DNA from 4 places in the Cellvibrio fibrivorans genome. Region 1 is predicted to be linked to each of the others. Evidence: predicted binding sites of a transcription regulator. Region 1 holds the regulator's gene; each other region holds the start of a gene.
The links. Region 1 encodes sigma-54, which starts transcription at its own class of promoters, with help from an activator protein. Its sites were predicted from a motif close to TGGCACANNNNTTGCNNT; they were not measured.
Positions count from the first base shown of each region.

Region 2: the regulator sigma-54 is predicted to act here: its motif matches at 1,466-1,483, upstream of flgB (flagellar basal body rod protein FlgB).
Region 3: the regulator sigma-54 is predicted to act here: its motif matches at 1,964-1,981, upstream of cobA (uroporphyrinogen-III C-methyltransferase).
Region 4: the regulator sigma-54 is predicted to act here: its motif matches at 2,188-2,205, upstream of J2X05_RS01960 (PEP-CTERM sorting domain-containing protein).

Region 1 covers NZ_JAVDVX010000008.1:38,713-42,926, forward strand. Annotated here, with positions in the region: gene rapZ (RNase adapter RapZ) at 1-412, opposite strand, end outside; gene ptsN (PTS IIA-like nitrogen regulatory protein PtsN) at 424-876, opposite strand; gene hpf (ribosome hibernation-promoting factor, HPF/YfiA family) at 975-1,265, opposite strand; gene J2X05_RS18785 (RNA polymerase factor sigma-54) at 1,375-3,033, opposite strand; gene lptB (LPS export ABC transporter ATP-binding protein) at 3,237-3,962, opposite strand; gene lptA (lipopolysaccharide transport periplasmic protein LptA) at 3,968-4,214, opposite strand, start outside.
Region 2 covers NZ_JAVDVX010000002.1:470,045-474,258, forward strand. Annotated here, with positions in the region: gene J2X05_RS06920 (chemotaxis protein CheV) at 1-337, shown strand, start outside; gene J2X05_RS06925 (CheR family methyltransferase) at 392-1,267, shown strand; gene flgB (flagellar basal body rod protein FlgB) at 1,551-1,952, shown strand; gene flgC (flagellar basal body rod protein FlgC) at 2,011-2,460, shown strand; gene J2X05_RS06940 (flagellar hook assembly protein FlgD) at 2,472-3,176, shown strand; gene J2X05_RS06945 (flagellar hook-basal body complex protein) at 3,320-4,214, shown strand, end outside.
Region 3 covers NZ_JAVDVX010000001.1:500,698-504,911, forward strand. Annotated here, with positions in the region: gene nirB (nitrite reductase large subunit NirB) at 1-1,013, opposite strand, end outside; gene cobA (uroporphyrinogen-III C-methyltransferase) at 1,071-1,931, opposite strand; gene moaA (GTP 3',8-cyclase MoaA) at 2,483-3,475, shown strand; gene moaB (molybdenum cofactor biosynthesis protein B) at 3,477-3,998, shown strand; gene J2X05_RS02140 (sulfite exporter TauE/SafE family protein) at 4,002-4,214, opposite strand, start outside.
Region 4 covers NZ_JAVDVX010000001.1:455,782-459,995, reverse strand. Annotated here, with positions in the region: gene J2X05_RS01970 (BLUF domain-containing protein) at 1-242, opposite strand, end outside; gene J2X05_RS01965 (class I SAM-dependent methyltransferase) at 365-1,234, opposite strand; gene J2X05_RS01960 (PEP-CTERM sorting domain-containing protein) at 1,414-2,145, opposite strand; gene J2X05_RS01955 (glycoside hydrolase family 30 protein) at 2,399-3,841, opposite strand; gene J2X05_RS01950 (cellulase family glycosylhydrolase) at 3,928-4,214, opposite strand, start outside.

The DNA.
Region 1 (4,214 bases):
TAATCTGGTCAGCACAATCGCGGATGGGCTCCAGAAGCTGCTGCTCAGCGCTGATCGCCTCTTCCAGGCTAGTATGTTTATCTGACAGCGGATGCTTGCGGCGGGTTTCACTGAATCGCTGGATCAATACCGGTGGTTGAGAATCGAGGAACAGGGTCTGGAAGGGCAGATGCGCTTCTTTGAGGGTGCTGATCATCTGCGGGAAGATAGCCAGATCTTGCCAGGCATTGCGCACATCGATACCAATGGCAAAGCGGTGTTGGTCATCTTTGTGGATCTGGATCTGGGCAACCAACGCAGGTAGCAGGCTGACGGGCAAGTTGTCGATACAGTTGAACCCCACATCCTCAAGGACATGGAGTGCCGTACTCTTACCCGAACCAGACAAGCCACTGACGATCACCAGATGCATATAAATCCTGTTTACGAGGTTGTTAGCGCTGCATCATAGAGCGCTTCATTAGTTTTGGAGGCGCGCAGGCGCTGGCGGTATTCGGCGTTGTTCAGTGCGCCAGCCAGTGCTGCCAAGGTTTGCAAGTGTTCGCTGTGGGCATCTTCCGGCACCAGCATCGCGAACAGAATATCGACCGGTTGCGAATCTATTGCATCGAAGTCGATTGGATCGGTCAGGGTAATCAGTGCACCCACAGTGCCTTTACAGTGTTCAATACGGCAGTGGGGGATTGCAATTCCGTGGCCAATACCAGTGGAGCCGAGGCGCTCGCGGCCAATCAGGCGGCGGAACAATTCATCGGCATCAATATCGGGGATATCCTGCGCAATGGTGTTGGCGAGCAACTCCAGTGCGCGTTTCTTGCTGCCCCCTTCGACGCCGCAGAGGGTGCGGCTGGGGCTGATCAGGGATTGAATTTGCATGACAAGGTGATGCTGGGCATCTCTCAATAAATAATGCAGACATCGCAAGGTGGCGATGGCGGCGTAGGTTCAGTTAACGATGGCGAGCTATCGCGCACTCAGCGATGGCTGCGCATCTTCTCTTTGTGTTTAATCAATTGGCGGTCAAGTTTATCAGCCAGTGCATCAATCGCGGCATACAGATCTTCATGAGTAGCTTCAGCGAATACATCTTTGCCACTGACATGGATAGTGGCTTCTGCTTTTTGGATAAGTTTATCTACCGAGAGGATAACGTTGGTGCTGGTGATGCGGTCATGGTGGTGCGTTAAGCGCTCAATTTTACTGGTTACATACTCTTTCATGGAATCGGTAACTTCTACATGACGACCGCTGATATTTATTTGCATAGATACTTCCTCTCGCTAGAAACAAAACGGTTGCGACTGGCACAACCTCGCATTACATCAGTGATTTTTTGATCCGAACTTTATTGGTACTACTAATACAACTAAATAGCTAAATAGTTTTGCGTTCATTCGACGGCGGAATATTGAGTGATTCGCGGTATTTGGCAATAGTACGGCGTGCCACTTGAATCCCCTGCTCGGCGAGCAGGTCGGTAATCTTGCTATCGCTGAGCGGTTTTTTCGGATTCTCGGCACTTACCAATTTTTTGATAATCGCGCGAATTGCAGTTGATGAACATTCGCCACCACTGTCGGTGCTGACATGGCTGGAGAAAAAGTATTTCAGCTCGAAAATACCCTGTGGTGTGTGCATGTATTTTTGGGTGGTGACACGTGAAATAGTCGATTCGTGCATCTCAACAATTTCAGCAATATCGTGCAGCACCAATGGCTTCATCGCTTCAGGACCATAATCCAAAAAGCCGCGCTGTTTTTCCACAATACAACTCGCCACTTTTAACAGGGTTTCATTGCGGCTTTGCAAACTTTTTAAGAACCAGCGCGCCTCCTGCAAATTATCTTTGAGGAAGGTGTTGTCGGTGCTGGAGTCGGCGCGTTTCACCATAGAGGCGTAGTCGGAATTAATGCGCAAGCGCGGCGCAATATCCGGATTGAGTTCCACTATCCAGCGGCCATCGCGTTTTTCAACGAATACATCAGGTACTACATATTCGGTATCGCCATTGGCGATCATATCGCCTGGGCGCGGATTCAAACTTTGAATTAATGCCACTGCCTGGCTTAATTCAGCTTCTTTCAATTTGGTGCGGCGCATCAGCTGGCGATAATCGCGGCTGCCGAGCACCGGCAAATATTGTTTGGCAATTAATTTTGCCGAGTCTAAAAACGGTGTTTTCGGATCAAATTGTTGCAATTGCACCAACAGGCACTCAGATAGATTTTGACTGCATACGCCGCAAGGATCGAACTGTTGCAAGCGGTGTTGCACCGCTTCAACTTCGTCGAGTTCCAGCTCTTCAAAATCGCTGCGCATACCTTCAAAAATTTCTTCGATGGTGATGGACAGCATGCCGCTCGGTTCCACCGCATCGATAATTGCCATCGCCAGTACGCGGTCGCGATCCGACATGGGCGTCAGGTTTAACTGCCACATCAGATGGTCGTAGAGCGAATCAGTTGCGGCGCGGCGACTTTCAAAATCATTGTCTTCGTTGTCGTAATTGCTTGAGCTGCTGCTGGATGATGATTGGTAAACATCATCCCAGCTCGTGTCGACGGGGAGGTCACTGGGGATGGAATCGCTCCATTCGCCGGCGTCCGCACTAAATCCGTCGCCCTCACCGTACACATCACTATCGCCAAAACTCTCACTTTCACCAAAATTCTCACCTTCACCGAAGCTTTCACCGCCTTCGGTATAGCTATTGGTTTCGCTGTAGTTGTCGGCGCTGCTGGAGGAGAAATTTTCGCTCGCGGTAAAGTCAGTGCCGTGGTCAGTACCGGCTTCAGCAGCGATCTCTAACTGGCGAGTGTAATCCGCTTTATCCAGCTCACTGCCTTCGTAATCATTGGTGCTACTGGGGCTGTCGAAGCTTTCCTCCACTTCCAACATAGGATTGGATTCAAGCGCTTCCTGGATTTCTTGCTGCAGGTCTAATGTCGATAGTTGCAGTAGGCGGATTGCCTGCTGCAGTTGCGGAGTCATGGTCAGCTGCTGACCGAGTTTGAGCTGGAGAGATTGCTTCATTGTGTGAACGACAAACCCTTATAACGCAGGATGGAAAACATCAGATAGGTGGAGTTTAGTCAGGGTTTGGCGCGCAAGCAATAAGCTTAAGCAAGCTTTATGCCTAATGATCAAAGAATGTTACTTGTCAAGTTGTTTGTGTGTTGCCGAAGGTGTTGCTGACGGGCGGTTGGTAACACTGGTGGTGACGGGTTTAGCCACCTTTACAGACGGAAATGCTCGCCTAAATAGACTTCACGCACCTTGCTGTTGCTGAGTACGGTTTCGGCATCGCCCTCGGCAATAATGTGGCCTTCGCTTACAATATAGGCGGTCTCACATATATCCAGTGTCTCGCGCACGTTGTGGTCAGTAATCAGCACGCCAATACCGCGGTCCTTAAGATGGCGCACAATTTCTTTGATATCGTTGACCGAGATGGGGTCAACTCCGGCAAAAGGTTCATCGAGCAAAATAAATTTGGGGTCGGTCGCTAGCGCACGAGCGATTTCTACCCGGCGGCGTTCGCCCCCTGAAAGTGCCATCCCCAGGCTGTCGCGGATGTGGGTGATGTGAAATTCATTAAGCAATGATTCGAGCTTTTCCTGGCGCTGGGTGCGATCCAGATCCTTGCGGGTTTCGAGGATTGCCATGATGTTATCGGCGACGGTCAGCTTGCGGAAAATCGAGGCTTCTTGTGGCAAGTAACCGATGCCGGCGCGAGCTCGGCCGTGGATGGGCAGTTGGGTAATATCGCGGTCGTCAATTAATACATTGCCATTATCGGCGGGCACCAGGCCGGCAATCATATAAAAGCAGGTGGTTTTACCGGCGCCATTGGGGCCGAGCAGGCCGACGATATGGCCGCTCTCCACAGTAATCGAGACGTCGATAACGACTTTACGTTTTTTGTAACTTTTTGCGAGATGGCGTGCGTGCAGGCTGGGCATATGAGTTAAGGGGTTGCTTCAGTTGATGAGGATTGGGCTGCACTGGATGCGGCAGCGGGCTGGTCGTTACTGGTTTCAGTTTTGCCCGCCTTGGGTGGGATCACGATTTCGATCCGCTGGCCATCGCTGCCCGATGCACCATTACTGCCCGCCGCTTTCATCACTTCTTTTACTAAGTCGTAATCGATATGCGGGCCACTCATGACCGCACCGTTTTGCTCGACCGATGCATCTTCAATCAACACAAGATGC
Region 2 (4,214 bases), on a different contig from region 1:
CAAAAAAGATGGAGCGGAAGGTTTCCAATATTTGACAGACTTGATCAAAGAAGGAAAAGATCCTTACGCAGAACTCATCATGATTATCTGCGATATCGAAATGCCGGAAATGGATGGTTACACTTTTACTGCTGAGGTGCGCAACCATCCGGAACTGAAAAAGCTGCATATCATCCTACACACATCACTCAGTGGCGTATTTAACGAAGCCATGGTGCGGAAGGTGGGTGCAGATGATTTTCTGGCGAAGTTCCATCCGGATGAGCTGGCAAAGCGCGTGAACGATCGCGTTCTGGCGATTACCGGTGAAAGTTTGTTGCCACCGGAGCAAGCCTGACTTTGTATTGCCGTTGCGAATTGACGCGCGGCAATTGTTTTACATTGGAAGCCTATGATTAATAAAGAGTCACCTTTTGCCAAGCCGGCAGGTCGGGACAATATTGACCAAGCCGAGTTTGATCAATTCCGTCAATTCCTCGAAGACGCCTGCGGTATTTCGCTAGGCGATAACAAACAATATTTAGTAACCAACCGTATTCGCCGCATTCTGGAAGAAAATAATATCGCCTCGTTTGGTGAATTGGTGCGCGTATTAAAATTGGGGATCAACCGCAAATTGAAAGACCAGGTGGTTGATTCCATGACCACTAACGAAACTTTTTGGTTTCGCGACAACTATCCCTACGACCATCTTAAAAATACCTTATTGCCGCAATTAATGGCGGGCAATAACCGCATGTATGGTCCGGTGCGCATTTGGTCTGCCGCCTGTTCATCGGGGCAGGAGCCTTATTCCATCAGCATGATGGTGGAGGAGTACAAGCGTCAGGCGATGGGTAATTTGGTGCGGCAGGTACAAATCGTTGCTACCGATTTGTCGTCGACTGTACTGGATCAGGCCAAGCGCGGTGAATACGATAAACTATCGGTACTGCGCGGCTTATCTGCCGAAAGGTTGGAGCGTTATTTCGATAACCCGACGCCAACCGTGTGGCGAGTGAAAAGCCTGGTGAAAGAGCGCATTGATTTCCGCTCGCTCAACTTGATGGATTCCTACGCTGCGTTGGGCAAGTTCGATATTGTCTTCTGCCGCAATGTACTGATTTATTTCAATGCCGATTTGAAGCGGCAGATCCTGCAAAAAATCCACGCCTCCTTAAAGCCGCAAGGCATTCTTTTTCTCGGTTCGTCAGAAGGTTTGGCCGGTGCGGCCGACTTGTTTGAAATGGTGCGCTGTGAGCCGGGTATTCTCTACAAAGCGATTTAGTTTTTTGGATTGCCAGAATTTTCTTAAAACCGGGCTATTAGCCCGGTTTTCTTTTTTGGGCGCCATTTGCCGTTCCCTTGCAGCTCGTCTCCATGAGCGGAAAACCTTTGCCGCTTGCCTGTTGCCGCTTTTTAAAAACCTTTCTTTTTGATTTTTATAATCCTTTAAAAACAATAGGTTATGCTTATTTTTGTTCATTGGCACAGGCGTTGCTTTGTTGTAGATAACAAAAGGTTACAACCACTTTGGTTGCCACCTGTCATCTCAAGAAGGCGAACCTGATATGTCTATCTCTTTCGACAAAGCACTTGGTATCCACGAATCAGCGCTGCACTTTCGCTCTGAGCGCGCGGGCGTACTTGCAAATAACCTCGCCAATATTGATACCCCGAATTTCAAAGCAAAAGATCTGGATTTTAAGCAAGCGTTGAACCAGAAGATGAATGCATCCCAAGGCTTTGATCTCTCTACCACCCAATCGCGTCATATTGATGCTAGTGGTTTCTCGGCAGATGAAGGCGATGTTCTCTATCGCACACCACAACAGCCATCCATTGATGGCAACACAGTTGAAGATCAAATTGAGCACGCGGAATACATGAAAAATGCCTTGGCATTTCAGGCGAGCTTTCAATTTCTAAACAGTAAATTTACCGGGTTACGCACAGCGATTCGCGGCGAGTAAAGCCGCTATTGGTTTTTGGTGAGCATTTTTTCTGAACACATTTTGTAGGTATTGAATCATGGCACTTGGAAATATTTTTGATATCGCCGGGACCGGTATGAACGCACAAAGTTTGCGTCTAAATACCACCGCCAGCAACCTGGCGAATGCGCAATCGGCCAGCTCCAGTGTGAATGAAGTCTATCGCAGCCGCCAACCTGTGTTTGCTGCCATCCAGCAAGATGCCATGCGTGCCAGCGTTACTGAAGGCGCTTACAGCGATAACGAAGTTGATGCTGCTGCGGGAGTGCAAGTGCTCGGAATTGTAGAGAGCGATGCACCGCTGCAACGCCGTTACGAGCCTACGCATCCAAAAGCGGATGACGAAGGTTATGTGTATTACCCCAATGTCAATCCGGTTGAAGAAATGGCGAATATGATTGCCGCGTCGCGTTCATTTCAAATGAATGTGGAAGTGATGAATTCAGCCAAACAAATGGTTCAACGCGTTTTAACGCTTGGTCAATAAGGGGCTGAATCATGACTGTATCTAATGCAACAGCAACTAACAACGTTACCGACAATCTCAGCATCACTAAAAAACAAGAAACAAAAAAGAACACCAACGAATTGGGTCAGGCTGCGTTTCTTGAATTGATGATCACGCAAATGAACAACCAAAATCCATTAAGTCCGCAAGACAACAGTGAATTTGTGGCGCAACTGGCACAGTTTAGTTCGGTGGAAGGTTTGGAGCGTTTAAATACCAGCTTCAATAGTTTTATGTCTAATAATGCGCTGCAAGCATCGTCCTTGGTTGGTCGCAGTGTGACGGTGGAATCGGATACCAGCACCTTGGTCAAAGGTGGAATTGTAGCGGGCAGTGTTGACCTAACCTATCCGACCAAAGATATGAAAGTCAGTATTTATGACAGCACCGGTTCACTTGTACAAGCCATCCCTGTCGGCGATGTGCCAGCCGGTGAAGCTGTATTCCGTTGGGATGGTCAGAATCTGGAAGTGAATGGTGAATTGCTGGATTGGGAGGCCGATGAAGATTCAGTTGCCGCCGCCGGTAAGTACCGTTTTGAAATCACAGCGACCCAAAATGGAAAATCTGAAGCATTGAATACATCACTCAGCGCTAATGTGAACAGTGTGACTATTGGCGAGAATGGTGCGCTTATTTTGAATCTTGCAGGTATAGGCGCAGTGGATGCCAAAGATGTTAAACAATTTAATTAATATTTGTTGGGTTTAAAATTTATTTGGTTTAAAAATTATTTGGTTTAAAAATAGTTACGTTAAAAATTGACTAAATAGTTTCTAAAAGTTGCGTCATAACTTACTAAGTTTTTAGCCATTAATCGTTATGGTCGAGGTGTACTATGTCTTTCAATACAGCGTTAAGCGGAATTCGTGCGGCTAATACCGATCTGCAAGTGACCGGTAACAATATCGCCAATGCGAGCACCATTGGTTTCAAGTCCTCGCGCACGGAATTTGGCGATGTATATACCAGCACCTTGCTTGGTGGCGGTTCAAATACTGCAGGTAGTGGTGTGACTATTCAAAATATCCGCCAGCAATTTACCCAAGGTAATTTGAAATTTACGCAAAATGAATTGGACATGTCGGTCAATGGTGAAGGCTTCTTTGTAGTGGAAAAAAATGGTGAACGTTTGTTTACCCGTGCCGGTACTTTTGGATTGGATAAAGACGGTTACATCGTTAACGGTACAAATGCGCTGTTACAAGGTTTCGCTGCGGATGCTGATGGTAATGTTAGCGGGGTGTTGGGTGATTTACGTGTTGATGTAAGTTCGCAGGAGCCTCGTCAGACAACGGCTGTGCGTGCATCGCTCAATCTCGATTCTAATGAATTGGTTTTGGAAACTACCGGCTCTGAATTTACGACTAATGGTGCTGGCATCAATTTGGCAAAAGTGGGTGCTAAGGTTGCTACCACCACAAACTTGAATGTCGGCGATATCACCACCGGTTTTGTACCTATTACTTTTAGTCCCACCAATACGACATCATTTAATATTACCCGCATAGATCCAACAGGAACGGTTATTGATGATGTGGATTTGATTTTAAATTCAGGTGCCGCAACATCTCCTGCAGCGCTGGCCAATTTAATTAACTCTGCCAACTTTGACAGTCCATCAGCTGTGAACGTACAAGCCTTCGTGGACGATATAACAGGTGAGTTATCGTTCCGCGATATGGCAACCGGTGTTGCTTCTACTATCACTATCACTGTAGATCCCACATCGG
Region 3 (4,214 bases), on a different contig from region 1:
GTAGTGCCGTGCGCATCGCCAATCGATGCCACATCAACACCCAGTAATTTTAATTTGGTGCTCATGTCAGCACCCATAAATTGATCGCTTCCACCAGTGATATGGGACACTGCGACTTTTGCCATTTGGTAGCCGGGCGCAACCAAACCGTAAATGCGATTATTCCAGAGTGCACATTCGCCAATAGCGTATACATTATCGATATTGGTTTGGCAGTTGTTATCTACCACTATACCGCCGCGCTCACCCAATTGAATGCCACATTTGCGCGCGAGTTCATCCTGCGGGCGAATACCGGCAGAGAATAAAATCATATCGGTTTCAAGATGGCTGCCATCGGCAAAATTCATGCGATAGCGAAGCTCGGTACCCGCAACAATTTCATTAGTGGCTTTTTGGGTATGCACTTTCACGCCGATTGCTTCAATTTTACGGCGCAATAATTTTCCACCGCCTTCGTCGAGCTGTACCGCCATCAAACGTGGAGCAAATTCTACGACGTGAGTTTCAAGGCCGGCCGCTTTAAGAGCAGCTGCAGCCTCCAAACCCAGCAGACCACCACCGACTACCACACCCACCTTGCTTTGCTTGGCAGAATTGGTAATGGCTTCCAAATCTTCGATGGTGCGATACACCAAACAGTGCTCGCCGTTATTACCAGGAATTGGCGGCACAAACGGGAAAGAACCTGTGGCAAGAATTAACTTGTCATAGCCTTCGCGACGACCAGAGGCAGTGATCACTTCTTTGTTGTCAAAATCCAGATCGATAACTTTATCTTTTAAAATAAATTCAACAGATTTTTCGTTGTAATAATCCGCATTAGTCAACGCGAGATCTTCGGCAGTGGAACCGGAAAAATATTTGGAGAGCTGCACGCGGTCATACGCGAGGCGAGGCTCTTCAGAAAAAGTGATGACTTTGTATTGATCCGCATCCGCGTGATTCACCAGGTTGTCGATAAATTTGTGGCCCACCATGCCGTTGCCAACTACTACAATGCGCTTCTTCATATCTGCCTCACGGTCGTGAAATTTTTGTATTAACTAATTTTGGAAAGTGACGATCAATCAAGCCAACAGGTATTGCTTTTCCGATACATGCAATTGCACCTGCGCTTGCAATTTTTCTTTCATGCGCACCACTTCGCCGACAATAATTAGCGCGGGTGATTGCACTTGCTCGCGGATAACTGCAGCGGGGAATTCGCTAAGGGTAGAGACAATGTCGCGCTGGTCTCTGCGGCAGCCGTTTTCGATAATCGCAACCGGTGTATCTGCCGCCAATCCGCCCGCCAATAATTTTGCAGCGATTTCATCGGCGCGGGTCAGGCCCATATAAAACACCAGGGTATGGTTCAGTTGCGCCAGCGCCGACCAATTCACATCCAAACTTTTTTCGGCGTGGCCGGTCACAAAAGTGCAGCCCTGCGATAAACCGCGATGGGTCAATGGGATATCGGCGTAGGTACTGCAACCTGAGGCGGAGGTAATACCAGGGATCACTTCTGCCTCAATTCCGGCAGTCCGCAATTCCAACAGCTCTTCACCGCCGCGGCCAAATATAAAGGGGTCGCCGCCTTTAATACGGCACACAGTCAAACCCAACTGCGCTTGTTTAACCAATAATTGGTTGAGATCTTCCTGCGCGATACTGTGCTGGTTTTTCGCTTTACCAACGTAGTGCGCAGGAACATTTTTAGGGAAGAGTGCGCGAATATCGTCGCTGACCAAATAATCGTAAAAAATAATATCGGCAGTGTTAATCGCACGTAGGGCTTTGACGGTTAACAGCTCTGCATCACCAGGACCTGCACCTACCAACCAGACTTTGCCAACACGGGATTTTTTTGCGCGCTCATTGGCATCACTGCGCTGCTTGAGCAGGGCAGAAGGAAGGGTTTCTACGCTGGCTTTGAAAAAACTGGTCATGGCATCACCTGCAATTTGGTTACAGGGAGGTGATTGCAAGCGCGATGCCATATCGCATTTTTTTAATTGAAAAAATATTTTTCTTTATATTTCATAAACTTAAAAACACAAACCACAGCATCGCTCGCAGCAGCCAATTTCCTCTTCACCAGCACAATAGAGATTTATGAATTTTAATGGTGCAAGAGCGCACCAACTGGCAGCAAAATTGATTTTTCTTATTCCACTTATATGCACCATATAAAAACAAAGTGATGGTGCACTGCGCACCACATAAATGCATTTATTGTTATTTTTTCAGTTTTTAATGCGCCCCGCCCTGCCAATCGATAATGACTGGCCGTCAGAAACACCCGGCGAGTCGTCGATATCGGTGTAAAATTATCTAATTCACCATTTTGGATCAGTACTTTTGACCAATTTAACCCGTACCAAGTTAAATGCTGGCCGCAAGCTTGCTACGGATATAGGCGAATGAAAGCCGAAACGCCTTGAGCCTCAGGCTGAGCACCGCTAGAGTGGCTCTCCCAATCAGGAATCCTTCTTTATATATGTTGATCGATAGCTTTGGCCGAACCATCAACTACGTACGCCTCTCAGTGACTGACCGCTGTGACCTGCGCTGCGTCTATTGTATGGCGGAAGATATGACGTTCCTGCCGCGCGCCGAGGTATTGAGCATTGAAGAACTGGCCACACTGGGCGAGACGTTTGTAAGCCTGGGCGTAACCAAGCTGCGCATTACCGGTGGCGAACCACTGATCCGGCGCGGGATTATTGACCTGTTACAGCGGCTTGGGCAATTACCCGGATTAAAGGAACTCTGCCTCACCACCAATGGCACACACCTGCCCCAATATGCCCAAGCGATTAAAGATGCAGGTGTAGACCGCATCAATATCAGCCTTGACAGCCTCAACCCCGAACGCTTCCGCCAACTCACCCGCTTTGGCGATATCCATCAGGTTTTTGCCGGGATTAAAGCCGCACAAGCCGCCGGTTTTAAACGCATCAAACTCAATTGCGTCGCGCTCAAACATTACAACGCAGATGAAGTACCGGCACTGGTGCAATTTGCATTGGATGAAGGCCTGGATATCAGTTTTATTGAAGAGATGCCGCTCGGACGCATTGATGAACACGGCCGCGCCGCCGAGTTTGTCAGCAGCGACGAATTACGCAGCGCCATCAGCGAACAACATTTATTGCAGCCAGTGTTTGCCAAAGGTGAAGTTAACGCTGGCCCCGCGCGTTACTGGCAGGCAAGTGGTTACGACTCGCGCATCGGTTTTATCTCGCCCCATTCGAATAATTTCTGCAGCAGCTGCAATCGCGTACGTGTCACGGCAACTGGAAGATTATTATTGTGCCTGGGACAAGAGAACAGCGTGGATTTGCGCGAGGCATTGCGCACCAGCGAAAATCCGCAGCAAGAAGTGCGCACGCGTATTATCAACGCCATGCACCACAAACCGGAAAAACATACTTTTGATTTAGATAATGAACCGCAAATTGTGCGGTTTATGAATATGACTGGAGGCTAAAGTGTCATCCCAAAAAGAATTCGAACCCTTGAATATTTGCGTGCTCACTGTATCCGACACACGCAATCTGGATACTGATACCTCCGGCCAAAAGTTGCAGGATTTATTAATTGCTGCAGGCCACAAATTACATGACCGCAATTTGGTGATTGATGATATTTACCAAATCCGCGCCGTGCTTTCCAACTGGATTATTGATGCACAAGCACAAGTCGTATTAATTACCGGCGGCACCGGTTTTGCGGGGCGCGACTCCACTGTCGAAGCAGTCTCTCCTTTATTTGACAAAACCGTTGTCGGTTTTGGTGAATTATTTCGTCAGGTGTCTTATGACGAAATCGGCACCTCCACCATTCAATCGCGCGCAACGGCCGGATTTTCCAATCGCACCTTAATTTTTTGTTTGCCTGGTTCAACAGGTGCCTGCACCACTGCGTGGGAAAAAATTATCAAAGAGCAACTGGATAGCCGCCACCGGCCGTGTAATTTTGTTGGTCAATTAAAAATTAAAACGGCTCCCTGATATTTAAAAGGTCAGTATCATTTTTACACCCGCCACCAGCAGTACCAATGCCAACAAGCGCTGAATGACCGGATTAGCCAAGCGCTTGCTGCCATACTCAGCACCGATAAATCCACCAACCAACACCACCAGCGCCCAAAGCGGTAACCCCGGATGAAATTGAACGTTGGTGGACATCACACCAAAAATTCCAGCCGTCGAATTCACCAAAATAAA
Region 4 (4,214 bases), on a different contig from region 1:
TTTTTGTGGCGTGGGTCGGTGCAAATACGTTGATATGTTTGCACCACGGCATCGCGCTCACCTTCCAGGCATTGGAAAAAATAACCATTTCCATAATAGAGCACCCCGCCCACTTGTGCTCGCGCGTTATTGCGGCGCGACTCGGAAAGAATTCTACCAACCTCCAATTCTATTCCCTGAGCTGCACTGTTGCCGGAAAACGTCGCCTCACTGGCATATACGAGTCTAACCAAATCTTCCACAGTTTCATTCCTCTGGTGAGCTATTGTTGCGCAGAGTCCGCGCGATTAATTTACGACAATGCCCGCCAGTAAATCAGCGAGTTAATGGTGTCGGTTGCTACACCATCAACTCATTGAGCGCTTTATTTCTTGCGGAACAAAAGCGTTATACGGTTGGATTCGCCGATTAGACGATTTTTTGCTTTTTGTTCTTCAGTTCCGCTCAGGCTTGGTGGTAAGCGCCATACATTGTCATCGGCTTGCGGATCATCCTTCGGATTCTTATTGATATCGCTTTCGCCCACAAATTCAAAACCGGCGGCGGTCATGGCGCTAATTACATATGAGCGCTTTAAGTAGCCACGGCTGCCATCAGCCCATGCATCGGGTTTGTCCTCGCTCATCGCATGTTGAACTATGCCGACAACACCGCCAGGTTTTAATACGCGATGAGTTTCTGCAAGCGCTTGTTTTAAATAATTACCTTTTGCATCAAAGCGCGCGAGGTTGTGCAGGGCGCGGATAAATAAAACCGCATCCACTTTTCCGGTTAACTCGGCCGGCATATTGGCAAAGGTATAGGCCTCGCCCTTAGCGCCATTTGCTCCGCCCCAGGTTTTGGCATCGACCGCAAATTGTGCTGGCCAGGCTTTGCGCTGCGCAATAAATTCCGGTGTCGCAAATCCGCCAAATTCCGGCCACATATTCAGGCTGTAATCAACGGCAATCAATCGGCCTTCAGCGCCTAAATATGGCAGTAGAATCTTTGAGTACCATCCTTCTCCGGGTAATGCTTCTACCACGGTATCACCTTGCTTTATGCCAAAAAATTCCAGTGTTTCCACCGGGTGGCGCGCGGCGTAGCGAGCCTGGTGTTCAGCGGGAAGGCTTTGGGTGACGGTGACTAATTGTTTTTTATCGGCGTCGCTCAAGGTGGCCGTTTGCTTGTGATCGACCACACTGGAGCAGCTCTGCAGCAGGATTGCAGCAGTTAGAAATGCGATTCTTTTCATGTCAGGATTCCTTTGTTGAAGGTGATAAAGCCGGGCAGAGTGTGCCAGTCAATGGTGTCAGCCAACAGCGCGAAAGGATTATTTTTTGTTAAGGTGCGGCGCCAAAAAAACAAAACCCCACTTGTTAGGGTGGGGTTTTGCGAAGCTGGCGAGAGGTTAAAGCCAGTTAGTTGCAGCTATTAAGCTTTTTTGTTGCGACGTGCCAAACCAAGGCCGAGCAAGCCAAGGCCGAACAGCACAATGCTAGATGACTCTGGAACAGCGGTTACGCCGTCATTAGCGTATTTCAGCATGTTAACGCGGATGTCAAAACCATTGCCTGAGTGGAAGTTGGTGGTGGTCATACCGCCCAGCATTACATGACCCAGGCCGTAGCTTTTCTCCAACAGGATGTTGCCTGCTGTTGAGTAGGCCAGGGTGTTGAAGCCAGCGCCTGCTACTACGTCGTGTGAGCAGCCTGAACCGGTAAACACAGTGCCAGCAGCAGCGAAGTCGTTGGTAGTCAGGGTGCACTCAGTTGAGTAATTGCCAGTTTCGGTCAGGGTTGCACCAAAGCCCAAATCAAAATTGTCGGTGCCGCCCCATCTAGCAGCGTTAACAAACACACTACCGCCAGAAGCAACGAAGGTTTCTACGGTGCTGCGGTTGCTGTTGTACCAGGTTTCAAAATCGAAAGTATTGCCGTCGCCACCATCAATGTAAACAAAGTCAGAGGTGTCACTGAATACGCCAGCATCACCAAATACTGCTCTGTCCCAATTGCCTGCACCAAAAGCGGCATCGAAGTTGTCGATGTTAGCGTTAGTGCCCCAAGGCTCAGAACCACTGGTCAAGTAGATCGGACCTGCAACAGCAGCTTGCGCAGCACCGAAAATTAAACAAGCGAGTGAAATAGTTTTTAAAGTTTTCATGGTTATCCCTATGTGGAATTGATGTTGTACAGCGGCCGCCTTAAAGCAAGAACTGTGCTTGATTCATTATGCTGTTGTTTACTATGGATTTATTGTCGTTTTGGCGCTGTAATCCTGATGTGTCGTGTAAATTATTTCGACAGCTTGTAGGGGTAAAGGGTGATAATCACTGCAGCGAAAAAAACCCGCCGAAGCGGGTTATTTTGGTTTTGACCGAATGCCATCCCTGATCTTTTTGCTGATGTTTACTTAATCAGTACACTAATGTCTGCATCGCATGCGCGGGGATGTTGACGGTTGCCTCTTCATTGCCCACATAGTAGCGATAGCTGATCGCGTCGTCAGTATTGTTCATAACGACGGTCACCAGTTTGTTATCCGCATTCATAAATGAAGTGGTTTGTAAAACGCTGCGGCTTGATACGGCGCTTACGCGTTTGGCATCGGGACGGATAAATTTGGAGAAATGCCCGAGGTAGTAATAGGTTGGTGTGTAAATTAACTCGCCGTTATTTTCGTGGATAGGCGCGAAGCAGAAGTTGCCGACATGGTTGGGGCCACCGGTATTGTCGAGCAAAATATTCCAATCGGTCCATGCGACAGCTCCAGAGTTAAAATCGTTAATTAATGAATCGCCATAACGCTCGGCGTTGGGCCAGTAGTGATAGCGCTCGGCGTTGAATTTTTCTACGGTGGCTTCAGTGAGCATCAGGTTTATATTGGGGTAAGCTTTTGAAACTTCTGCAACGTTACCGTACAGCGGTTTTGCGCCAGTCCAGGTTTCATACCAGTGGAAGCCAATGCCCCACACATATTTGGCTGCTTCAGGGTCGCTCATGATGGTGTTGGCGCGATGCACAATTAAATCGCGATTGTGATCCCATACGATAATTTTTTTATCGCCGTAACCAGCTTTTTCCATTACCGGGCCGAGATGATTTTTCAGGAAGTCGCGTTCTTCTTCGGCAGTGAAAATCATTGATTCCCAGGTTTGTTTCGCCATAGGTTCATTTTGAACTGTGATCCCCCAAATCGGTATGCCTTCTTTTTCGTAGGCTTTAATAAATTTGGTGTAGTAGGTGGCCCACGCATTGTTGTATTCGGGTAATAATTTTCCGCCTTGCAACATATGGTTGGTGTCTTTCATAAACGCGGGCGCACTCCAGGGGCTCGCGTAGGTGGTAATTTTTCCACCGGCCGCTTTAATGGCCGCTTTCAGCATCGGCAGGCGATATTTTTGATCGTGCTTGATACTGAAGGTTTTTAATTCTTTGTCACCTTCTTCGATATAGGTGTAGCTGCCGCTGCTGAAATCGGAGCTGTGGATGGTGGTTCTCAGCAGGCTATAGCCGATACCGTCTTTTTTGTCGTAGTAGGCTTTTAAAAATTCGGCTTTTTTCTTGCTGTTTAATTTCGCAAAAGTTTCTGCGCTCGCATCGGTAATCGCGCCGCCAATACCTAAAAAGGTTTGGTATTGTTTGGCGGGGTTAACGTAAATCGCAATTTCCGTTTCTTTATTTTGTTGCGCGGGTTTAAAGCTCAGGGTATCGGTGAGGCTCAACTTGTGATGGGTATCTTTGGCTGTGGTGTAAACACTCAGTGTTTTTGTGCTGGCACTGGTGTCGGCGGCATGGGTTCCGAACGCGGTGCCGGCGATTGCAAGCGCGATGGCTAAGGTTTGTAAGTGTTTAGTCATAGTTGGGCTCTCTATTTTTTGGTGTTTCGCTATTGTTGGATAGCCTTATCCGGATCGCGTCCACAATCCGGATAAGGTTTGTCGCGTTACTGCTTTTTAATCTCAAACCAATTGATATTCCATTCCTTGCCAATCGAGCGGAAACGCAATGTGTGGTTGCCTGCTGTCATCGCAAAGGATTTGCCGGTTTTGGTGATGTAGGTTTGCCAGCCGCCAGTGGCTGCGAGATCCATGGTGTCTACCACTACATCATCAATCAGCACGTCAAAACCAGTGCTGCCAGTTTGGCTGGCAAGGCGGTAATCAATGGTGTAATTACCGGCTGTTTCCGCTTTGATTTTGAATTCAATAAAGTCGCCCGTTTCAAAATGGC